One region of the Leifsonia sp. EB41 genome, then DNA from elsewhere that is predicted to be linked to it. Evidence: predicted binding sites of a transcription regulator. Region 1 holds the regulator's gene; the other holds the start of a gene.
The links. The regulator LexA, encoded in region 1, represses DNA repair genes until DNA is damaged. The targets are predictions, from matches to a motif close to TCGAACANNTGTTCGA.
Positions count from the first base shown of each region.

Region 2: uvrA (excinuclease ABC subunit UvrA) is a predicted target of LexA. The motif match lies at 6,916-6,931, and genes of this name have one in related genera.

Region 1 is NZ_JBGCCJ010000001.1:784,438-796,561, reverse strand. Features, by position in the region: gene miaB (tRNA (N6-isopentenyl adenosine(37)-C2)-methylthiotransferase MiaB) at 1-831, shown strand, start outside; gene miaA (tRNA (adenosine(37)-N6)-dimethylallyltransferase MiaA) at 828-1,769, shown strand; gene dapF (diaminopimelate epimerase) at 1,794-2,672, shown strand; gene ABH923_RS03850 (class I SAM-dependent methyltransferase) at 2,694-3,311, opposite strand; gene hflX (GTPase HflX) at 3,401-4,948, shown strand; gene ABH923_RS03840 (methylenetetrahydrofolate reductase) at 5,177-6,145, shown strand; gene metE (5-methyltetrahydropteroyltriglutamate--homocysteine S-methyltransferase) at 6,142-8,493, shown strand; gene ABH923_RS03830 (metallopeptidase family protein) at 8,608-8,949, shown strand; gene lexA (transcriptional repressor LexA) at 9,015-9,686, opposite strand; gene ABH923_RS03820 (LysM peptidoglycan-binding domain-containing protein) at 9,922-10,305, shown strand; gene ABH923_RS03815 (histidinol-phosphate transaminase) at 10,389-11,513, shown strand; gene hisB (imidazoleglycerol-phosphate dehydratase HisB) at 11,510-12,112, shown strand; gene hisH (imidazole glycerol phosphate synthase subunit HisH) at 12,109-12,124, shown strand, end outside.
Region 2 is NZ_JBGCCJ010000001.1:455,355-467,478, forward strand. Features, by position in the region: gene whiA (DNA-binding protein WhiA) at 1-849, opposite strand, end outside; gene rapZ (RNase adapter RapZ) at 907-1,794, opposite strand; gene uvrC (excinuclease ABC subunit UvrC) at 1,908-3,893, opposite strand; gene uvrA (excinuclease ABC subunit UvrA) at 3,903-6,842, opposite strand; gene ABH923_RS02250 (hypothetical protein) at 7,011-7,574, opposite strand; gene ABH923_RS02255 (DUF58 domain-containing protein) at 7,571-8,899, opposite strand; gene ABH923_RS02260 (AAA family ATPase) at 8,899-9,933, opposite strand; gene ABH923_RS02265 (hypothetical protein) at 9,930-10,523, opposite strand; gene ABH923_RS02270 (DUF4129 domain-containing protein) at 10,520-11,254, opposite strand; gene uvrB (excinuclease ABC subunit UvrB) at 11,317-12,124, opposite strand, start outside.

The DNA.
Region 1 (12,124 bases):
GCCGCGTTCACGGACGACGTCATCGACGCGATGGCGGAGACGCCGAACGTCATGCCGCAGCTCCACATGCCGCTGCAGTCCGGCTCGGACCGCATCCTCAAGTCGATGCGCCGCTCGTACCGGTCGGAGAAGTTCCTCGGCATCCTCGACCGCGTGCGCGCCAAGCTGCCGGACGCGGCGATCAGCACCGACATCATCGTCGGCTTCCCCGGTGAGACCGAGGAGGACTTCCTGGAGACGATGCGCGTCGTCGAGCAGGCCCGTTTCGCGTCCGCCTTCACGTTCCAGTACTCCATCCGCCCGGGCACCCCGGCGGCCGACATGGCCGACCAGGTGCCGAAGGAGATCGTGCAGGAGCGCTACGAGCGCCTGATCGCCCTCCAGGAGCGCATCTCCCTGGAGGAGAACGAGCGCCTGATCGGGCGCGAGGTCGAGCTGCTGGTGGCCAACGGGGAGGGCCGCAAGGACGCCGACACGCACCGCCTGAGCGGCCGGGCGCGCGACAGCCGCCTCGTCCACTTCGAGCTGCCGGACGGCTCCGACGGCCCGCGTCCCGGCGACGTGGTCACAGTGAGGATCACGCAGGCGGCGCCGCACTACCTGATCGCGGACAGCGTCGACGGCGCGCCCCTCGCCATCCGCCGCACCCGCGCGGGCGACGCGTGGGACCGTGCGGAGGCCGAGTCGTGCGCGGTGCCGTCCCACGGCGACGGAGCGCAGACGGCCGGCCGGGTGTCGCTCGGCCTGCCCGCGCTGCGCCCGCGCGACCCGCTGACCTCGCCGGGTGTCGGCACCATGCCGATCTACGACCCGTCGGACGGCCAGCGCTGAGCGGCGACGCCGAGGCCCCGGCCGGCATCATCGCCATCGTCGGCGCCACCGGCACCGGCAAGACCGAGCTCTCGCTCGCACTCGCGGAGGCCCTGCGCGCGCACGGCCGCGCCGCCGAGGTCGTCAACGCGGACGCGATGCAGTTCTACCGCGGCATGGACATCGGCACGGCGAAGCTTCCGCAGGCCGAGTGGCGCGGCGTGCCGCACCACCTGTTCGACGTCCTCGACGTGACGGAGGAGGCGACCGTCGCGCGCTACCAGCCGGAGGCGCGGCGGGTGGTCGAGGAGATCCTCGGGCGCGGGGCGACGCCCATCCTCGTCGGCGGGTCCGGGCTGTACGTGTCCAGCGTGATCTTCGACTTCCGGTTCCCCGGCACCGACCCGGAGCTCCGGGCACGGCTGGAGGAGGAGCTCGCGGCGCAGGGGCCGGGGATACTGTTCCGTCGGCTGGTGGAGGTCGACCCGGAAGCGGCGCAGCGCATCGGGTCGTCCAACGGGCGGAGGATCGTCCGCGCGCTGGAGGTCGCCGAGCTCACCGGGCAGTCCGTCAGCGGCGCCCTCCCGGACGAGCCGCAGTACTGGCGGCCGACCGTCGTGCTCGGGCTTGCGGCGCCGCGCGAGGAGCTCGTCCTCCGGCTCGACGCGCGCGTCGAGCGGATGTGGCACGAGGGGCTCACCGATGAGGTGCGGCGGCTGATCCCGCTCGGCCTGGAGGACGGGGTGACCGCCCGCCGCGCGATCGGGTACGCCCAGGCGCTCGCGGAGGTGAAGGGCGAGCTGACCCGTGCCGAGGCCGTCGCGGCCACGCAGCAGCTCACCCGACGGTACGCGCGCAGGCAGGTGAGCTGGTTCAAGCGCTACGCCGGCATCCACTGGCTCGGCTACGACGATCCGGACCTGACGGCCACCGCCCTGGACGCGCTCGGCACTCGCTGAGCCGGCGCCCGATAGGCTGGAGCGATGGCGACGCTCCACTTCACCAAGGGTCAGGGGACCGGCAACGACTTCGTGCTCTATTCCGACCCGGACGGGCGACAGCCGCTGACGCCGCAGCAGATCGCCGCGATCTGCGACCGGCACTTCGGGATCGGCGCCGACGGCGTGATCCGCGCGGTCCGATCCACGCACCTGCCGGAGGGCGCAGAGGCGCTGGCGGAGGACGACGGCGCCGAGTGGTTCATGGACTACTACAACGCCGACGGGTCCGTCGCCGAGATGTGCGGCAACGGCATCCGCGTGTACGTGCGCTACCTGCTGGCGTCCGGGCTCGCCGAGCTCGCCGACGGAGACACCCTCTCGATCGGCACCCGCTCCGGTGTGCGCGATGTGCAGCGCAACCTGACCGGGTTCCAGGTCGACCTCGGCCGGTGGAGCCTCGACGGCGGCGAACCGCTGGTGCGCGCCAAGGAGCTGCCGGTCGCGCGCCCCGGTCTCGGCATCGACATGGGCAATCCGCACGTGGTCGTCGCGGTCGCCGACGAGTCCGAGCTGGAGGCCGCCGACCTCACCTACATCCCGCACATCGAGCCGGAGCCCGAGGACGGCGCGAACGTCGAGTTCGTCGTTCCGCAGGACCCGCTGGTGCGCGACGGCGTGGGCCGCATCCGCATGCGCGTGCACGAGCGCGGGAGCGGCGAGACACTCTCCTGCGGCACGGGTGCGGCCGCGGCGGCGCTGGCCGTGCGGCACTGGGCCGGCTCCGGTGCTCCCGACCAGTGGCGCGTGGAGGTGCCGGGCGGCACCGTGGGCGTGCGCATGTTCCCGACCGAGGACGGCGAGCACGTCGCGCTCTCCGGCCCGGCCGAGCTGGTCTACACGGGCACCCTCGAACTCGCCTGAGCTGCGGTGGCTGAGGCGCGCTCAGGCCTCCGCCGCGCGCCGCGTGCGGAGGACGCGGTAGCCCTTGGAGATGGCGGCGCGGGTCGTCGTCAGCTCGGGCATGGTCGCCTGGATCCAGCGCTGCAGCGAGTCGCTGCCGAGGTTGCGCTGCACGACCAGCCACGCGTCCGACCCCGGCTCCAGTCGCGGCAGCCAGCGCTCCAGGATGTCGTGGAGCTCGTTCTTGCCGACCCGGATGGGCGGATTGGACCAGATCGTCGTGAATTCCAGCGACTCGGGAACATCGTCCGGCGTCACGGGGTTTACATTGGTGAGACCGAGCTTCTGCGCATTCCGGCGCACCACGTCCAGTGCTCGGGTGTTGACGTCGACCGCCCAGACGGTCGCATGAGGGGATTCGAGAGCAAGTGTGAGAGCCAGAGGTCCCCAGCCGCAGCCGAGGTCGAGGAACTGACCGCCGGGCGGCGCGGAGGGGACATGGTCGAGGAGCACTCGCGTACCCATGTCGATGCGCTCGGGGCTGAAGATCCCGTTCGCCGTCACCAGTTCGTACGTCTGGCCCGCCAGGCGTGCGGTGAACGGCCGCAGGTTCAATTCGCTCTCGGGAGCGGGTGAGAAGTAGTGATCTCCGCTGGCCATATAGAGGACCGTACAGGACGCGGACCTTCAGACAAACACGGCAGAACAGACCGACTAGGGTGTACCCCACCTGGATCAGGGGACAGTGAATGACCGAACGAACAGATTTCGAAGAGCAGACCGCGGAAGCGACCGCAGAGCAGACCGCAGAACACACCGTCGACGACGTCGTCGCGCGCGTGCTCGCCACCCAGCAGAACCGCGCCACCGTGACGCTGTTCGGCTCCGGAGCGCAGGCGCTCCAGTCCAACGACACCGACGGCGACGGCCACGACGGCGAGCAGTACGAGCGCGAGGAGCGTGCGGCGCTCCGCCGTGTCGCCGGGCTCTCGACCGAGCTCGAGGACGTCACGGAGGTCGAGTATCGGCAGCTGCGGCTGGAGAACGTCGTGCTCATCGGCGTGTACTCGCAGGGCTCGTTGCAGGACGCGGAGAACTCGCTGCGCGAGCTCGCCGCCCTCGCCGAGACCGCGGGCGCCGCGGTGCTCGACGGCCTCCTCCAGCGGCGGCCGCATCCCGACCCCAGCACGTACCTCGGCCGCGGCAAGGCGGAGGAGCTGGCCGGGGTCGTCCGGGCGCTCGGCGCGGACACCGTCATCGCCGACACGGAGCTCGCGCCCAGCCAGCGGCGTGCGCTGGAGGACGTGGTGAAGGTGAAGGTGATCGACCGCACGGCCGTCATCCTCGACATCTTCAGCCAGCACGCCAAGAGTCGCGAGGGCAAGGCGCAGGTCGAGCTCGCGCAGCTCGAATACCTGCTCCCGCGCCTGCGCGGCTGGGGCGAGTCGATGTCCCGCCAGGCCGGTGGCCAGGTGGGCGGCGCGGGTGCCGGCATGGGCTCGCGCGGACCGGGCGAGACGAAGATCGAGCTCGACCGGCGCCGCATCCACTCGCGGATGGCGAAGCTGCGCAAGCAGATCGCCGGGTTCAAGCCCGCGCGCGAGGCGAAGCGCGCGAACCGCAACCGCAACTCGGTGCCCTCCGTCGCGATCGCCGGGTACACGAACGCGGGCAAGTCCAGCCTCCTGAACCGGGTGACCAAAGCGGGCGTGCTCGTCGAGAACGCCCTGTTCGCGACGCTGGACGCGACCGTGCGCCGCTCGGTGACCGCCGACGGCCGGCTGTACACGCTGGCCGACACGGTCGGCTTCGTGCGCAACCTGCCGCACCAGCTCGTGGAGGCGTTCCGCTCGACGCTGGAGGAGGTCGCCGACTCCGACGTCATCCTGCACGTGGTCGACGGCTCGCACCCCGACCCGGCGTCGCAGCTCGCGACCGTCCGGGACGTGATCGGAGAGGTCGGCGCCAGGGACATCCCGGAGATCGTGGTGTTCAACAAGGCCGACCTCATCCCGGCCGACGACCGGCTCGTGCTGCGCGGCCTGGAGCCGGGCGCGATCTTCGCGTCCGCCCGGACCGGTGAGGGCATCGACGAGGTGCTCGCCGCGATCGCGCGCCTGCTGCCGGACCCGTCCGTCGAGGTGGAGCTCGTCGTCCCGTACGACCGCGGCGACCTCATCTCTGCGCTGCACGAGCGCGGCCGCGTGCTCTCCACCGAGTACGTGGAGGACGGCACGCGCGTGCGGGCGCGGATCATGCCCGAGTACCAGTCCGTGTTCGAGCCGTTCGCCGTCTAGAGCGGGCGAGAAGCCGGCAGAAGAGGCCGGGCGGAACCACTGTGTCGCCAGATGACGCAGCGGGTTCCGCCCGGCCTCCGTCGTTGTTACTGTGCCTACACAACCGAAGCGGGCGACCGCTGACGTGGTGCGACAGCCGAGCCCGGCACCCGCCCGCCCCCTCCATATCGACGTTCCGACGTCGACCGGAGGAGGCCGCCTGTGACGCTGATCGACACCCGAGGAATCATGGACTGTACCGACGCGCGGTTCTCATTCGAACTGTACCCGCCGCGCAATGAACGCGCCGCAGCCGCGCTGCCCGCGACGATCGACCGCCTCGCCGCCGCCGGTCCCGACTTCATCTCGGTGACCTACGGGGCCAACGGCTCTTCCCGGTCGTCGTCGCTGGAGGTGCTCCGCTACATCCTGGAGCAGACCGATGTCAGCCCGATGGCGCACCTGACCTGCGTCGGGTCGACGCACACCGAGGCGAACCGGCTGATCCGCGAGTTCCTGGACGCCGGCATCCGGCGCTTCCTGGCGGTGCGCGGCGACCCGCCCGCGGGCCTCGAGCCCGGGGACGACGGCCTGGGCGATATCAAGAGCTCCGCGGAACTCGTGCAGCTCATTCACCGGGTGCAGGCCGAGCGCGTCCCGTACGACGCGCTCCCCGTGCCGGGGCTGCGAGCGCAGGCCGTGCTCTCGCAGCGCGAGCACGTGCAGATCGCGGTCGCGGCGTTCCCGCACGGGCACCCGTCCCGGTCCGTGTCGCAGGACATCGACGCCCTGCTCGCCAAGCAGGCGGCCGGCGCGAATCTCGGGATCACGCAGCTCTTCTTCCACGCCGAGGACTACCTCTCGTTCGCGCAGCGGGCGAAGGAGGCCGGCGTGGCCTTCCCCATCCTCCCCGGCATCATGCCGGTCACCTCGCCCGCGCGGCTCGCGCGGATGCTGGAGCTCAGCGGCGAGGACCTCCCGAGCGACCTCGCCATCCAGCTCGAGGTCGAGCCGGACGACGAGGGCCGCCGCGAGCTCGGCATCGAGTGGACGGCGCGCCTGGCGCAGCGGCTGCTCGACGGCGGCGCCCCCGGCATCCACCTCTACACGTTCAACCAGCACTCCGCCGTCCTCTCGGTCCTCGAGAGGGTCGGGCTGCTGGACCCGGCCACATCGACCACCTCCACCCCCTCGCAGAAAGCAGGCGACCCCGCATGACCGACACCACCACCCGTTCCGCCTTCCCGGTGGGCACCATCATCGGCTACCCGCGCATCGGCCGGCGCCGTGAGCTCAAGAAGGCCGTCGAGGCGTTCTGGGCCGGGCAGACCACCGCCGAGGAGCTGGAGGCCACGGCCGCCGCGCTGCGCGCCACCACCCGGGAGCGGCTCGCCGCGCTCGGGCTCGGCCGCGACGACGCCGCGATCCCGGAGAGCTTCAGCTTCTACGACCAGGTGCTCGACGCCGCTGTGACCGTCGGCGCCATCCCGTCCCGGTTCGCCGGGCTCGCCGCGGCGGACGGCTCTGTCGACCTGGCCGGCTACTTCACCATCGCCCGCGGCGAGGGCGACAAGGCCCCGCTGGAGATGACCAAGTGGTTCGACTCCAACTACCACTACCTCGTGCCCGAGCTCGGTCCCGAGACGGCCTTCCGGCTCGCGTCCGACCGCATCGTCCGGGAGTTCGAGGAGGCCCGCGCCGCCGGGTACGTCACCCGCCCGGTGATCGTCGGCCCGGTCACCTTCCTGCTGCTGAGCAAGGCTAGCGACGAGGCGCCGGAGGGCTTCCGGCCGCTGTCGCGGCTCGGCGACCTGCTGCCGGTCTACCGCGAGCTGCTGGCCCGCCTGGCCGCGGCGGGCGCGCCGTGGGTGCAGCTCGACGAGCCTGCGCTCGTCTCCGAGAGCATCGACGAGCCGCGCACCGAGGTGCTGGACGCTGTCCGTGTCGCCTACGCCGAGCTGGGCGGCGCGGCCGAGCGCCCAGCGATCTTCGTCGCGGCTCCCTACGGCAGCCTGGACGACGCCCTCCCCGTGCTCGCCGGTTCGCCCGTCGAGGCGATCTCCCTCGACCTGGTGAGGGGCAGCGTCCCGGCCGGGCTCGACGCCGCCACCCGCACCGCGCTCGCGGGCAAGACCATCGTCGGCGGTGTGATCGACGGCCACAACATCTGGCGCGGCGACCTGGAGGCGGCCTTCGGGACGCTGACCGAGCTGCTCTCGCTGAGCCCCGACGTCGCGGTGTCGACCTCCACCTCCCTGCAGCACGTCCCGCACGACGTGGACGACGAGCCGGACCTCGACGCGCGCCTGAAGACCTGGCTCGCGTTCGCGGACCAGAAGGTCGGACAGGTCGCCGTGCTGGCGCGCGGCATCGTGGACGGCCATGAGGCTGTGCAGGACGAGCTCACCGCGGCGACCGCGGCGCTCGCGGACCGTGCCTCCGCCCCGGGCGTGCGGGTCGATGCCGTGCGCTCGCGGGAGGCCGCGCTGACCCGGGCGGACTTCCGCCGCGGCGAGTACGGCGCGCGTCAGGCGGCGCAGGACGAGGCGCTGCACCTGCCGTTCCTGCCGACGACCACGATCGGGTCCTTCCCGCAGACCGCGGACATCCGCCGCTCGCGCGCCCAGCTGGTCGCCGGCGTCATCGACGAGGCGGAGTACCTCGGCCGCATGCAGGCGGAGATCAAGCGCGTCGTCGACCTCCAGGAGGAGATCGGCCTCGACGTGATCGTGCACGGCGAGCCGGAGCGCAACGACATGGTGCAGTACTTCGCCGAGAACCTGGACGGGTTCGCGGTGACCCGCAACGGCTGGGTGCAGTCGTACGGTTCGCGCTGCACGCGCCCGTCGATCCTCTGGGGCGACGTGTCCCGGCCGAAGCCGATCACGGTGGACTGGTCGACGTACACCCAGACGCTGACCGAGAAGCCGGTCAAGGGCATGCTGACCGGCCCGGTCACGATCCTCGCCTGGTCGTTCGTGCGCGACGACCAGCCGCTCGGCGAGACCGCGCGGCAGGTCGCCCTTGCCCTCCGCGACGAGATCGCCGACCTGGAGGCCGCGGGCATCCGCGTCGTGCAGGTGGACGAGCCGGCGCTGCGTGAGCTGCTGCCGCTCAAGCGCGCCGACCAGGCCGCGTACCTGGACTGGTCGGTGGGCTCGTTCCGGCTCGCGACCTCCGGGGTGGCGGACGCGACGCAGATCCACACGCACCTCTGCTACTCGGAGTTCGGCGTGGTAATCGACGCGATCCGCAACCTGGACGCGGACGTGACCAGCATCGAGGCGGCGCGCAGCCGCATGGAGGTCGTCCACGACATCCAGCGCTCCGGCTTCGAGCACGGCATCGGCCCGGGCGTCTACGACATCCACTCGCCGCGCGTGCCGTCGGTCGCCGAGGTGACCGAGCTGCTGGAGACGGCGCTCAGCGCCATCCCGGGCCGTCAGCTCTGGGTGAACCCGGACTGCGGGCTCAAGACCCGCGGGTACGACGAGACGGTGGCGTCGCTGCGCAACATCCTCGCGGCGACCCGCGACGTGCGGGAGCGGGTCGGCGTCACGGCCTGATCCGTCCTGCCGGCGAGGCCGCGCTGTCCCGTTCCGCTGTGCGCGGACGGGGGAGCGCGGCCTCCGCCCGTTCGGGGATGATGAGCGCATGGTCCGACGGAGCTTACGGTGAAAATGGCCGACGACGAGTTCGATGCGCTGGTGGACGATGTGTACGACAGCCTGCCGGATGACATGGTGCGGCCGCTGGAGAACGTGGCGATCATCATCCAGGACCAGCCGCCCGGTGCGCGGCCGCGGCTGTACGGGCTGTACACCGGGCATCCGCTGACGCGGCGCGGGGTCTACGGGTTCGGTGAGCTGCCGGACCGGATCACGCTGTTCCGCAACAACCTCGAGGCGAGCTGCGAGACCGTCGAGCAACTGCGCGCCCGCGTGCGGATCACGCTCGTGCACGAGATCGGCCACTACTTCGGCCTGGACGACGCCCGCCTCCAGGAGCTCGGCTGGGCGTGATCCAACTGACAGGACACGCCGCCTCAGCGCGGGCCGAGACGGCGTGTCGTGTCAGGTAGATCGGGTCAGACGGCGCGGAGCACGGCGACGACTTTGCCGAGGATGGTCGAGTAGTCCCCCAGGATCGGCTCGAAGTTCGAGTTGCGGGGGAGCAGCCAGGTGTGGCCGTCGCGCTGGCGGAACACCTTGACGGTGGCCTCCTCGTCGAGCATGGCCGCGACGATGTCGCCGTTCTCCGCCGTGTTCTGGGTGCGGACGACCACCCAGTCGCCGTCGCAGATGGCGGCGTCGATCATGGACTCGCCGACCACCTTGAGCATGAAGAGCTCGCCGTTGCCCACGAGCTGGCGCGGGAGCGGGAAGACCTCCTCCACCTGCTGCTCGGCGGTGATCGGGACGCCGGCGGCGATGCGGCCGACCAGCGGGACCATCGCGGCGTCGCCGACCGGGGTCTGGTTCTCGAAATCGGGTGCGGCGGCCGACGGGACGTCGATGAGGATCTCCAGCGCGCGCGGCCGGTTCGGGTCACGGCGAAGGTAGCCGCTCAGCTCGAGCTGATTGAGCTGGTGGGTGACGGACGAGAGGCTGGACAGGCCGACGGCGTCGCCGATCTCGCGCATGCTCGGCGGGTAGCCCCGCGTGCTCACGGACCGCTGGATCACGTCGAGGATGGCGAGCTGCTTCTCGCTGAGGTTCTTGCGGCGCCGCGTGCGCGGAGCCTGGTTCTCGTTCGACACGCTCGTCCCTTCGTGACCGTCGCCGTCACCCGGGGGAACCGAATGTCGGTGGTGCCTGGTTGTCTTACATCCAGACAATCGAAACTGTATCCACAGTACGGCTGCCCGACAAACATGTGTTCGAGTGTGTCTCGAAATACATGCCAGTTTTTTCGGCCGGACGAGGATTGCGGTCTCGAACATTCGAAGATATATTCGGAACAGAGCTTCGACCGAAGCCTTTGGAGGTCACGACATGAGCGCAGTGGTTATGCACAACGTTGGGATGAACAACGTCGGCGCGAGCGGCGCGCAGGCTGCCGGACGTGTTCGGCTGCGGCTCACGCGGCGCGGACGGGTCGTGCTGACGATGCTCGTCGCGCTGCCGATCGTGATCGGGGCGATGGTGTTCGCGCTCAACGGAGGAGGTGCGGCGGCCATGGGGGAGCAGACGCACGTGACCTTCCACTACGTGACGGTGCAGTCGGGGGACTCGCTGTGGTCGGTGGCGTCGCGGATCGCGCCGAACGCGGACCCGCGTGATGTGATCGCCGACCTGGTGAACCTCAACGGGCTGTCGTCGGCGGTCGTGACCCCGGGACAGCAGCTGGCCATCCCGACGCAGTACGACGCCAAGTAGGGGCGGTGGCGCTGCGGCCGAGTCGGGGCGCAGCGGAGCGTCACACGGCAGAAGCGTTCAGTGGTGCTGGCTACCATTGAGGGGTGACCTCCCTCTCCGATCTTCCGATCCGTGATGACCTGCGCGGTCGCACCCCGTACGGGGCGCCGCAGAAGGTCGTGCCCGTCGCGTTGAACGTGAACGAGAACACGCATCCGGTTCCGGAGGACGTCGCGGCCGACATCGTCGCGCGGGTCGCCGTCGCGGTGACGGGGGTGAACCGCTACCCCGACCGCGAGTTCACGGAGCTGCGGGAGGCGTTCGCCCGCTACCTCGGACACGGGCTCGCGGGCGAGCAGGTCTGGGCCGCGAACGGGTCCAATGAGGTGCTGCAGCACATCCTTCAGGCGTTCGGCGGGCCGGGGCGCAGCCTCCTCGGGTTCGCCCCCACGTACTCCATGTATCCGCTGCTGGCCTCCGGGACCGGGACGAGCTGGATCGCGGCGGGGCGCGATGCCGACTTCGAGCTGTCGCCGGAGACGGCGGCGGCCGCCGTGCGGGAGCACGATCCGGACATCGTCATCCTCTGCTCGCCGAACAACCCGACGGGCACACCGCTCTCGCTCGAGACGATCGAGGCCGTCTACACCGCGGCGCGCGGCATCGTGATCGTGGACGAGGCGTACGCCGAGTTCATGCCGGACGGCGAGCCGTCGGCACTCACGCTGCTCCCGGGCCGGGAGCGGCTGCTCATCTCGCGCACGATGAGCAAGGCCTTCGCGTTCGCGGGGGCGCGGGTCGGCTACCTGGCCGCCGATCCCGCGGTGGTCGACGCGCTGCGGCTGGTGCGGCTGCCGTACCACCTGTCCGCGCTCACGCAGGCCGCCGCCCTCGGGGCGCTCGCGCACGCGGACGAGATGCTCGCGATGGTCGGCGAGATCCGCGGACAGCGCGACCGGCTCGTGGCGGAGTTGGCCGAGCTCGGCTACCTCCCGCACCGCAGCGGCAGCAACTTCGTGCTGTTCGGCGGCGTGGACGACCCGCACGCGGTATTTGAGGCGCTGCTGGAGCGCGGCGTGCTCATCCGCGACGTCGGCATCCCGAACCACCTCCGGGTCACCGCGGGCACCGAGACCGAGACGACCGCGTTCCTGGAGGCGCTGCGCTCCCTCGGCCGCCCGTCCGGATCGGTGGCGGCCTCCGCCCAGTCGGTAAGCTCGCAGTCATGACGAATCGGACCGCCCAGCTTCAGCGCGCGACCAGCGAGTCGAGCATCGAGCTCAGCCTCGACCTCGACGGCACCGGGGCGTCCGACATCCACACGTCGGTCCCGTTCTACGACCACCTGCTGACCGCGTTCGCCAAGCACTCGCTCACCGACCTGACGGTGCGGGCGAGCGGCGACACCGACATCGACGTGCACCACACCGTGGAGGACGTCGCCATCGTCCTCGGCCAGGCCATCAAGAAGGCACTCGGCGACAAGGCGGGCATCTCCCGTTACGGCGACGCCCTCGTCCCGCTCGACGAGGCGCTCGTGCAGGCCGTCGTCGACATCTCCGGACGCCCCTACCTGGTGCACGGCGGCGAGCCGGCGGGGTTCGAGTTCCACCTGATCGGCGGGCACTTCACCGGGTCGATGGTGCGGCACGTGTTCGAGGCGATCGCGTTCAACGCCGGGCTGACCGTGCACGTCACGGTGGTCGGCGGACGGGACCCGCACCACATCGCGGAAGCCGAGTTCAAGGCGTTCGCGCGCGCGTTCCGGCAGGCGAAGGCGCTCGACCCGCTGGTGTCCGGCATCCCGTCGACCAAGGGCGCGCTGTGAGCGCACCCGACG
Region 2 (12,124 bases), 330 kb from region 1:
GGCGTGGTGGCCGAGCTCGTCCAGGCTCGCGTCGCGGTGCGCGAGGCGCAGCTCGCCGGCGTAGCGCAGGTGCTCGGGGACGTCGGGGCCGAGGATCTCCAGGGCGCGCTCGACGCGGGAGCAGGCGGCGACGGCGGCCTGGGCGGAACGGCGCAGGTTGGCGTCGTCGAAGTTGACCAGGCGGTTGGCGGTCGCGCGCACCTCGCGGCGCTGGCGCAGCTCCTCCCAGTTGGCGACGGTCTCCACCGCGCCCATCACCACGAGCATGGCGCTGATCGCCTCGCCGTCGCGGATGACGACGCGGTGCACCCCGCGCACCTCGCGGGCCTTGGCGGACACGCCGAGGCGGCCGGCGGCGCCGACGAGCGCCATGGCGGCCTCGTTGCCGGGGCAGGTGACCTCCAGCGCGGCGGAGCGGCCCGGGTCGGTCAGCGAGCCGTGCGCGAGGAACGCGCCGCGCCAGACGGCCGCGAGCTCGTCGCGGGAGCCCGTGGTGAGGCGGTTCGGGAGGCCGCGGATCGGGCGGCGGCGGGCGTCGAGCAGGCCGGTCTGGCGGGCGAGGGTCTCGCCGCCCTCCAGCACGCGCACCAGGTACTGGCTGGCGCGGCGGACGCCGGAGGCCGAGATCACCGACACGTCGCTGCGGACGCCGTACAGCTCGGCCAGGTCTTTGCGCACCCGGCGGGCGAGCTCTGGCGTGTCCAGCTCGCTCTCGACCGCGATCCGGCCGCCGATCAGGTGCAGTCCACCGGAGAACCGCAGGATGGTCGCGAGCTCGGCGGCCCGGACGGTCGTCTTGCTGACTTCGACCTTCGTGAGCTCGTCTTTGACGTCGGCAGTGAGAGCCAATCGGATTCCTAACTGTGAAAGACGGCGCGGGTCACGCCGTGAAGTGGGCGGCCGGCATCATTCACGGCCCAGGTCGCGGTGCTTGGTGTTGACCGCGACGCCGGGGAAGCCCCTCAACCGGGTCGCGAGCTCTTCGGCTATCGCGACGGACCGGTGCTTCCCTCCCGTGCAGCCTATCGCGATCATCGCGTGCCGCTTGTTCTCCCGCTGATAGCCGGCGAAGATCGGGCGCATCGCGGCGACGTAGCCGTCGATGAACTCCTCGGCGCCGTCCTGCTGGAGCACGTAGTCGCGGACGATCTCGTCCAGCCCGGTGTGCGGGCGCAGCTCGGGGTTCCAGAACGGGTTCGGGAGGAACCGCGCGTCGGCCACCAGGTCCGCGTCCGGCGGAAGGCCGTACTTGAAGCCGAAGCTCATCACGGTCACCTGCACACCCGCGGTGTCCTCGGCCGCGAAGGTGTCGGTGATGTTGGTGGCGAGCTGGTGGATGTTCAGGTCGGTGGTGTCGACGATGATGTCGCTCGCCTCGCGGATCTCGCGCAGCCGGGCGCGCTCCGCGTCGATGCCGTCGAGGATGGTGCCGTTGCCCTGCAGCGGATGCGGACGGCGCACCTGCTCGAAGCGGCGGATCAGCACGGCGTCGGAGGCCTCCAGGAACAGCACGCGCACCTTGGTGCCCTCGCGCAGGCTCTGGATCATCGACTGCAGATCTTCGAAGAAGTTGCGGCCGCGCACGTCGACCACCGCGGCGATGCGCGGGAGGCCGGACTCCGCCCGGTTCGCCAGTTCGATCAGCGGCCGGAGCATCTGCGGAGGCAGGTTGTCGACCACGTACCAGTCCAGGTCTTCGAGGGCGTTGGCGACCGTCGACCGGCCCGCCCCCGACATCCCGGTGACGATCAGCACTTCCTGCTGCTCGCCGTTCGTGTCGATGTCGGTCGCCACGTGCACTCCCTCTCTGAACCAGGTGCGACCAGCCTACCGACTGACCCGCCGGGCCGAGGTGGTTTCCGGGAACGGTGCGCGTCTGCGCGCACCCCTCTTCGGGGCGGACGCGCTCAGCCGGCGGCGAGGCGGTCGTGGACGGCGGCCGCGGTCGCCGGGCCGACTCCGCGCACCTCCGCGATCTGCTCGGGTGTCGCCTGCCGGAGCTGCGCCACCGAGCCGAAGTGCTTGAGCAGTTCCTTCACTCGCGCCGGTCCGAGGCCGGGGATTTCGCCGAGGACGCTCGAGATGTCGCGCTTGCGCCGCGCCCGCTGGTAGGTGATCGCGAAGCGGTGCGCCTCGTCGCGGATGCGCTGCACCAGGAAGAGCGCGTCGCTGTTGCGCGGCAGGATGACCGGGAAGTCGGAGTCCGGCAGCCAGATCTCCTCCAGCCGCTTGGCGATGCCGGCGAGCTGGATGCCGGTGACGCCGGACTCGTCCAGCGCGCGCTGCGCGGCGGCGACCTGCGGCTGGCCGCCGTCGACGATGAGCAGGTTCGGCGGGTAGGAGAACTTGCGGCGGCGGCGCTCGGCGGCCTCCGCGATCTCGGCGTCCACGTCGATCTCGGGGTCGTCGCCGTCGGCAGTGGTCCCGCCGTCTACCGTCTCCTCGGGCTCCCCGCCCGCCGCGTCGTCCTTGAGGTACGCCAGCCGGCGCGTGATGACCTGGTAGATCGACTCGGTGTCGTCGGTGGACTCCGGGATGCTGAAGCGGCGGTACTGGTCCTTGCGGGGCAGACCGTCCTCGAACACCACCATGGAGGCGACGATGTTCGTGCCGCTGAGGTGCGAGACGTCGTAGCACTCCATGCGCAGCGGCGCGTCGGCCATCCCGAGGGCGTCCTGGATGTCGTTGAGCGCCTTCGACCTGGCCACGAAGTCGGAGCTGCGCCGGGTCTTGTAGAGGATGAGCGCGTTCTTCGCGTTCATCTCCGCGGTCTGCGCGAGCGCAGCCTTGTCGCCGCGCTGGGCGACCCGCAGCTCGACGCGGCCGGTCGACTTGGGGCCGCGGCGGACCGGCCCGGCCTCGTCGGCCTCCACCCGCCGCGCCATCAGCCACTGCTCCAGCTCGGTGGCGTCCTCCGGCAGCTCGGGCACGATGATCTCGCGCGGCGGGGCGTCGGTGCCCTCGTAGGCGTTCTGCAGCACGGTCTCGACCAGCTCGCCGAGCGTGATGTCGAGCTCCTTGTCGACCACCCAGGAGCGCACACCGCGGATGCGGCCGCCGCGGACGATGAACTGCTGCACGGCGGCGGCGAGCTCGTCGTGAGCGATGCCGAAGGCATCGAGGTCGACATTCTCCTGGAGGACGACGGCGCTCTTGCCCATCGCCTGCTCCAGGGCCTGGATGGCGTCTCTGTGCCGTGCGGCGGCCTCGTAGTCGAGAGTGCTCGCGGCCTGCTTCATCTTGTCGTTGAGGTCGCGGATGTACTTCGTGTCGTTGCCCGCCATGAACGAGACGAAGTCCTCCGCGAGCTCGCGGTGGTCCTCCGGGCTGATCCGGCCGACGCAGGGCGCGGCGCACTTGCCGATGTCGCCGAGCAGGCAGGGCCTCCCGGTCAGCTCGGCTCGCCGGTAGACGCCGTCGGAGCAGCTCCGCACCGGGAACGCCTTCAGCATGAGGTCGACGGTGTCGCGGATCGCCCAGACCTTTGTGTACGGGCCGAAGTAGCGCGCGTCCTTCAGGTTGCGGTTGCGGGTCACCATCACCCGTGGGATGCGCTCGCCCAGCGTCACCGCGAGGTACGGGTACGACTTGTCGTCCCGGAACTGCACGTTGAACGGCGGGTTGAACTCCTTGATCCAGGTGTACTCGAGCTGGAGCGCCTCGAACTCGCTGGCGACCACCGTCCACTCGACGCTCGCCGCGGTCGTCACCATGCGGCGGGTGCGCTCGTGCAGGCTGCGCAGCGGCTGGAAGTAGTTGCTCAGCCGCGCGCGGAGGTTCTTCGCCTTGCCGACGTAGAGCACCCGCCGGTTCTTGTCGCGGAACCGGTAGACGCCCGGCTGCGTGGGGATCTCGCCGGCCTTGGGGCGGTAGCCGACCGTGTCCGTACTCACAGCGCGATCCTACGCGGCGCCACGGACACGCTCGCTGCCGAGCGCGCCCTCCCCCTGCAGGATCTCCTTCAGGAAGTAGCCCGTGTGGCTCCCCGGCGTCTCGGCCACCTGCTCCGGCGTGCCGGTCGCGATGACCTCGCCGCCCCCGGCGCCGCCCTCCGGCCCCATGTCGATGATCCAGTCCGCGGACTTGATGACGTCGAGGTTGTGCTCGATGACGATGACCGTGTTGCCCTTGTCGAGCAGGCCGTTCAGCACCAGCAGGAGCTTGCGGACGTCCTCGAAGTGCAGGCCGGTGGTCGGCTCGTCGAGCACGTACACGCTGCGGCCGTTGGAGCGGCGCTGCAACTCCGTCGCGAGCTTGACGCGCTGCGCCTCGCCGCCGGACAGGGTGGTGGCGCTCTGGCCGAGCCGGACGTAGCCGAGGCCGACGTCCACGAGCGTCTGCAGGAAGCGGTGGATCGCCGAGATCGGCCGGAAGAACTCCGCCGCCTCGCTGATCGGCATGTCGAGCACCTCGGCGATGTTCTTGCCCTTGTAGTGCACGGTCAGGGTGTCGCGGTTGTACCGCGCTCCCCCGCAGACCTCGCACGCGACGTAGACGTCGGGCAGGAAGTTCATCTCGATCTTGATCGTGCCGTCGCCCGAGCACGCCTCGCAGCGCCCGCCCTTGACGTTGAAGCTGAACCGGCCGGGCAGGTAACCGCGGGCCTTGGCCTCCGGCGTCTCGGCGAACAGGGTGCGGATGCGGTCGAAGACGCCGGTGTAGGTCGCCGGGTTGGAGCGCGGCGTGCGCCCGATCGGCGCCTGGTCGACGTGCACGACCTTGTCGAGGTTCTCCAGGCCCGACACCGTGCGGTGCTTGCCCGGCAGCTTGCGGGCGCCGTTGAGCTTGTTCGCGAGCACGCGGTACAGGATGTCGTTGACCAGCGACGACTTGCCCGAACCGGAGACTCCCGTGACCGCCACGAACGCGCCCAGCGGGAAGTCGACCGAGACCTTCTTCAGGTTGTTGGCCTCCGCGTCGACCACCCGGATCACGCGCTTCTTGTCGATCTTGCGGCGCTTCTCGGGGATCGGGATCTCACGCCGGCCTGCCAGGTAGTCGCCGGTCAGCGACTCGGTGTTGGCGAGCAGCTCGTCGTACGAGCCGGAGTGCACGACGTGACCGCCGTTGACGCCGGCGCCCGGGCCGATGTCGACGATCCAGTCGGCGGTGCGGATGGTGTCCTCGTCGTGCTCGACCACGATCAGCGTGTTACCCAGGTCGCGCAGTGCGACGAGCGTGTCGATCAGGCGGCGGTTGTCGCGCTGGTGGAGGCCGATGCTCGGCTCGTCGAGCACGTAGAGTACGCCGGTGAGGCCGGAGCCGATCTGGGTCGCGAGGCGGATGCGCTGCGCCTCGCCGCCCGACAGGGTCGCCGCGGCGCGCGCGAGGTCGAGGTAGCTGAGGCCGACCTGGATGAGGAAGTCGAGCCGGATCTTGATCTCGCGCAGCACCTGCGCGCCGATCTTCTGCTCGCGCTCGGTCAGGTGCAGCTTCTCCATGAACGCGCGCGCGTCGGACAGACTGAGCAGCGACGCGTCCGCGATGGAGGCGCCGTGGACGAGCACCGAGAGCACCTCGGGCTTCAGCCGCTTGCCCTGGCAGACCGGGCACGGCACCTCGCGGAGGTACTCGGCCCAGCGGGCGCGCTGGGTGTCGGTCTCGGCCTGCATGTACTGGCGCTCGATGTAGGGCACGACGCCCTCGAAGCCGGACGTGTAGGACATCTCGCGGCCGTAGCGGTTCTTCCACCGCACCTTGACCTCGAAGTTGTCGCCGCGCAGCACGGCCTCCTTGACGTTCTGCGGCAGCTTCTTCCACGGCGTGTTCAGCGAGAAGCCGAGGTCGCGCGCGAGGCCGTCGAGCAGCTTCTCGTAGTAGTTGAAGAGGCCCTTGCCCTGCGTGGTCCACGGGACGATGACGCCCTCGGCGATGCTGAGCGAGTCGTCGCCGAGCAGGAGGTCCTCGTCCACCGACATGCGCGTGCCGAGGCCGGAGCACTCCGGGCAGGCGCCGAACGGCGCGTTGAACGAGAAGGTGCGCGGCTCGATCTCAGTGAGCTGGATGGGGTGGCCGTTGGGGCAGGACAGTTTCTCGCTGAACGACTGCCACGCCGCCGGGCCCTCGCGGTCCACGAAGTTGACCTGCACCAGGCCGTCGGTGAGCCGAAGCGCGGTCTCCAGCGAGTCGGTGAGGCGGCCGAGGATGTCCGGACCGGCGACCAGACGGTCGACCACGACGGAGATGTCGTGCTTGTACTGCTTCTTGAGCGTCGGCGGCTCGCTGAGCTGGATCTGCTCGCCGTCCACGAGCGCGCGCGAGTACCCGCTCGCGGCGAGCTCCTTGAAGAGGTCGACGAACTCGCCCTTCTTCTGCGAGATGACCGGGCTGACCACCATGTACCGCGTGCCGGGCTCCAGCTCCATGAGCTGATCCGCGATCTGCTGCACCGTCTGGCGCTGGATCTTCTCGCCGCAGACCGGGCAGTGCGGGACGCCGATGCGGGCCCAGAGCAGGCGCATGTAGTCATAGATCTCGGTGATCGTGCCGACCGTCGACCGCGGGTTGCGGTTGGTGGACTTCTGGTCGATCGACACCGCGGGGCTCAGGCCCTCGATGAAGTCGACGTCCGGCCGGTCGACCTGGCCGAGGAACTGCCGCGCGTACGCCGAGAGCGACTCGACGTAGCGGCGCTGGCCCTCGGCGAAGATCGTGTCGAACGCGAGCGACGACTTTCCCGAGCCGGACAGGCCCGTGAAGACGACCAGGGAGTCGCGCGGGATCTCGAGGTCGACGTTGTGGAGGTTGTGCACCCGGGCGCCGCGGACGCTGAGGTGCGACCCCACGACCTTGCTCGGATTGCCTGCCGAACTCCTGCTGCTCAGAGTGCTCACTCGTTCCATTCTCCGCTATTCGCCGTCGCCCCACCCGCGTGTTCGCCCACCGCGCACCTGCGCGATGCCCCCGCCGGCCGGTTCGAAGCTTTGTTCGATTCTAGCAACCAGAGCAGGGCATGTGCGACCACGCGCGAGCGTACGCCGGACCTCCGACATTCGTACCGGAGGCGGTGCTCACGCCCGCGGCCGGGCGAGCAGGAGCGCCGCCAGGAGGATCACCAGCCCGACGATCGCGCCGCCCGAGAGCACCGCCAGCCACGGCGCCGACGCCGGCCGGGCGACGAGCAGCAGCACGATCGCGACGGCCTGCACCGGGAGCTGGATGAGGATCAGGCGCCGCAGCGACGGCAGCAGCACGGCCGGCTGCACCCGGGCGGTCGCGGGCAGCACGAGCATCCACGCCGCGAGGACGTGCAGCACGTGGACCGCGGCGATGACGGCGAGCAGCCGGAGCGTGAGCCTCCCCGGCTCCAGCAGCGTGGAGAACGCGAGCACCGCGATGAGGACCCACGCGACCCGCCAGCGCGGGACGGCGAGGGCGACCGCCGTGAGGAGGACGGCCACCGCGGGCCACGGGCCGCTGGGGGCAGTGGTGACGGCGAGCGGAACCGCGACGACCGCGAAGGCGACGCGGAAGGCCCAGGCGGGCACGGTGAGACCGAGGTCGGGAGTGGGCGCGGCCTGCTCCCCCGTGCCGGTCATCCCCGCCTCCCCGCTCATCCCCGCCTCCCCGCTCATCCCCGCCTCCGGGGCGTCGCCAGCCGCCGCAGCATCGCGTCCCGCTCCGGCGACGCCCATTGCAGCAGCTCCGCTCCCGCCGCCCGCAGCCGGTCCAGGCGCAGCCCGCGCTCCAGGTCCACGATCCGCAGCGCCAGCCGCTCCCTGGCCGGGAGCTCGTCGACCACGCGCGGCGGCAGCACGTCGACCACCACCACCCGGTGACCCGCCGCGCGCCAGGTGAGCGCCAGGCGCATGGCCTGGTCGTCCAGGAACGTGGACATCACGAACACGACCGCCCCCTGCGCGAGTCGCGGCGCCCGCGCCCGCTCGGTCGCCGACCCGTGCGCGGTGGTCAGCTCGACCGCCCGCAGGACCCGGTGCAGGTGCCGTGCGCCGGCGCGCGGCGGCAGCGCACGGCGGGCGTCGGAGAGGTCGTCGAAACCGATCCGGTCCGAGGCGGCGGCGTACGCGCCCGCCAGCGAGACCGCGGCCTCCCGCGCGACGTCGAGGGAGGTCGCCCCCGGCCGCTGGTACGGCGCCGCCCAGCCGGCGACGGCGCCGGGGACGTCGTCGCGCGCGTCCAGCACGAGTTGCACCGCCGCGTCGGAGGTCGCCGTGGTCCTCCGGACATACAGCTCGCCCGGGCGCTGCGCGAGGCGGGCGGTCGCCTTCCAGTCGATGCGGCGGAGCCGGTCGCCCGGCCGGAAGCGGTCGATGTCCCGGAACTCGCCGCCGTCTCCCGGCCGCGCGGACACGTGGCCGCCGGTCAGGCCGAGCAGGCGTGCGGGCAGCGGGAGGCTGCGGATCCGCTGTGCGGCAGGCCGCACGACGCGCTCCGCGACGGCGGGGAGGCCGGGGTCCCCGGTCCACGCGGCGTCCGGCCCGATCCCGCGCGCGGCCAGCGACAGGATCCGCTGCGGGCCGGAGTGCGAGACGGCGACGCGGAAGCGCAGCCGGGCGGCCTCCCGCGGCGTCACCACTGCGTCCTCTGGCCGGCGGTCGGTCCGGTGGACTCGTATATGCACGCCGTCCACCCGGCCGTCCGCCTCCGCAACCGCGTCGACGTGCACGCGGCCGTCCGGGTCGTCTCCGGCGATGGTCACGCGGGCGCGCGCGGCCGCGGACTCCGGCCGCGACGACCAGCCGAGCACGGCCGCCATCAGCAGCGGGGCCGCGACCAGCATCAGCTCCACCCGTGACAGCACGAACGCGGCGACCAGGCACACCGCCGCGACGATCGCCGCCGCGGTCACCCCCGGGCTCAGGGCCCACCCGGAACCGCCGGCCGGCGCCTCCGTCCGCTCGCGCGGGCCGGGCATGCGCGCCCGCGACCACAGCGACATCAGTCCGCGGCCTCCCGCTCGCGCGTCCCCACCGCCGGCGGCCCCGCCACCGAGGACACGACCTCCAGGACCACCTGGTTGGCGCTCACGCCGCTGGTCCACGCCTGCACGGTCAGCGTCAGCCGGTGCGCGAGGACCGGCACCGCGACGCGCTTGACGTCGTCGGGGATGACGAAGTCCCGGCCGGCGAGCACCGCCAGCGCCCTCGCGACCAGGAGGAGGCCCTGCGACCCGCGCGGCGAAGCGCCGACCTCCACGGAGCGGTGCCGGCGGGTGGCGGCGGCGAGCCGCACGCAGTATGCGGCGATGTCGGGATCGACGTCCACGCTCTCCACCCCCGCCTGCATGGCCAGCAGGGTCTCGGCGTCCGTGACCGGCTCGACCGTGGCCACCTCGTGCCGCCGGTCGACGCGGGCCATCAGCACCTGCGTCTCGCCGTCCGCGTCCGGGTAGCCGACGCCGAGCCGCACCATGAACCGGTCGAGCTGCGCCTCCGGGAGGGCGTAGGTGCCCTCCGACTCGATCGGGTTCGCGGTCGCGACGACGTGGAAGGGTCGGGGCAGCGGGAAGCTGCGCCCCTCCACCGACACCTGCCCTTCGGCCATCGCCTCCAGGAGCGCCGACTGCGTCTTCGGCGAGGTGCGGTTGATCTCGTCCGCGAGGAACAGCCCCGTGAACACCGGCCCCGGCCGGAACTCGAACTCGGCGGTCGACGGCACGTAGACGAACGAGCCGGTGATGTCGGACGGCAGCAGGTCGGGCGTGCACTGCAGCCGCCGGAAGTCCAAGCCGACGGCGCTGGCGATGCTGCGCGCGGCGAGGGTCTTGCCGAGGCCGGGGACGTCCTCGAACAGCACGTGGCCGCCGGCGAGGACGGTGGCGAGCGCGATGTGCAGCGGCTCGCGCATGCCGACGACGACGGACTCGACGCGGTTGAGGACCTCGGCGCCGAGGCGGGCGACCTCGGTGACCGGGAGCGCGGCGGTGGCGGTCGAGGTGGAGGTGGTGGACGTTGTGGACGTCTCCGGGGTCATGCGGCTCCTGTCGTTTCTGCGTTGAGCGGGTCGGCGGGGCGAGCGCCGCCCAGCAGTTCGATTCCGGTGGATGCGTGAACCGCCTGGTCCGCGGGAATCAGGTGGCCGCCAGCGTTGGTCCCGGCCAGCGTCTCCAACCGGCTCAGCGACGCCGCGAACTCCTTCGGGCGCGGGGCGGCCGCGCTGCCCTTGCGCAGCATCGCGGCGGTCCCCTCGCCCAGCAGCCGGACGACCTCCGGCTGGGCGGCCGGGTCGTCGAGCTGCACCCCGTACCGGTCGAGCACTTCGGCGGCGAGCCCGCGGAGGCGGCGCACAGCCTCGGGCGACACCCGTCCGCCGCGCGCGCCGAGCGACCAGCCGAGCTGGACGACGTCCCGCCGCGCTCCCGCCCGCTGCTGCGGCGGCGGGACCGGCCAGGTCACCTCGGCCTGTTCGCCGAGGAGCGACAGCAGGGCGCCGAGCGCGAAGACCACGAACCCGAGCCCGACGGCGTGCGGGCCGTCCATCCCGAAGAACCAGGCCGCCACCCCGACGATCACGGCCGCGAGCACGCACCCGACGGCTCGCCGCACCATCCGCGCGCGGGTCACCGGAGCGCCCCGCCCGCCGCGGCGGTCCCCCACGAGGCACGCAACGCCTCGATCGCGGCACGGGCCGCCTCGACATCGGTCGCGGTCACGGGCGCGTCGCTGAACCGCGCGCGCAGGTAGAGGTCGAGGAGGTCCCCGGCCGCATCGCGATCGGAGGCGACCCGGGCGAGGACCCGGCGGACGAACTCGCCCGGCGTCTCGGCCGGGAGCCGGTGGACGCCGCTGTCGGCCGCGCCCTCCTCCAGCCCGAGCCACGCCCGCTCGATGGCGTCCCGCGGCTCCCGGCCCTCGCCGAGCAGGTCGAGGGCGCGGTCGAGGCCGCGACGCACCCGCTCGGGCCGCGGCTGCGCAGGAGGCTCTGGCGCGACGGAACCTTCGGTGGAGCCGTCGACATCGCGGTCGAGGCCGGGGTACTCGGGACGCAGCCTCCACCGCAGGTAGCGGTAGAGCAGGGCGAGCAGGACGACGACGATCAGCGCGATGACCGCGTAGGTCACCCAGGTCAGGTCGATGCGGGTTTCGTGCGGGACGTCCTGCGGCGCAGGGGTGCCGGTGACCTTCTGCTGCTCACCGGGGTGCGGCTGGAGGTCGGCGGCCGGCGGGGTGAACCGGAGCCCGGTGAACACGGGGGCGCCCTGGAAGGCGAGGGCGAGGCCGGAGAGGGCGAGCAGGATGCCGGCGGCGGTGACCATCCCCCACCGCTGCCGCGTCCGCGTCGCCTTCGAGCTCACCCTGCCACCGTAGCGCGGAGGGGGTGGGAACGCGCGGTGGGACTACCGCGGCTCGGGCACCCTCAGCCCAGGTGCCCCGCCTTCTCCATCTGCCGCAGGTCCCGCTTCAGGTCCGACAGCTCGTCGCGCAGGCGCGCCGCCAGTTCGAACTTGAGCTCTCCCGCTGCGGCGAGCATCTGGCCGTTCAGGTCGGCGATCAGCGACTCCAGCTCGGCCGCGCCCTGGGCGGCGATGCCGCCGTTCCGCAGGTTCGGCGTCGGGCTCTTGCGTCGCTGCTCGCGGCCGGCGAGCATCCGGGCGGTGTCGGCCTCCTCGCGGGCCAGCACGTCGGTGATGTCGGCGATGCGCTTGCGGAGCGGCGTGGGGTCGATGCCGTTGGCGCGGTTGTACTCGATCTGCAGTTCACGTCGGCGATCGGTCTCCTCGATCGCTCTCTTCATCGAGTCCGTCAGCACATCGGCGTACATGTGCACCTCGCCCGAGACGTTGCGCGCCGCGCGGCCGATGGTCTGGATGAGCGACGTCGACGAGCGGAGGAAGCCCTCCTTGTCGGCGTCGAGGATCGCCACCAGCGACACCTCCGGCAGGTCCAGGCCCTCGCGGAGGAGGTTGATGCCGACCAGCACGTCGTAGACGCCCGCGCGCAGCTCGGTGAGCAGCTCGACACGGCGCAGGGTGTCGACGTCGGAGTGCAGGTAGCGGACCCGCACGCCGGCCTCGGCGAGGAAGTCGGTGAGCTCCTCCGCCATCTTCTTGGTCAGCGTGGTGACCAGGATGCGCTCGTCGCGCTCGACGCGCAGGCGGATCTCCTCGAGCAGGTCGTCGATCTGGCCCTTGGTCGGCTTGACGACGATCTGCGGGTCGACCAGG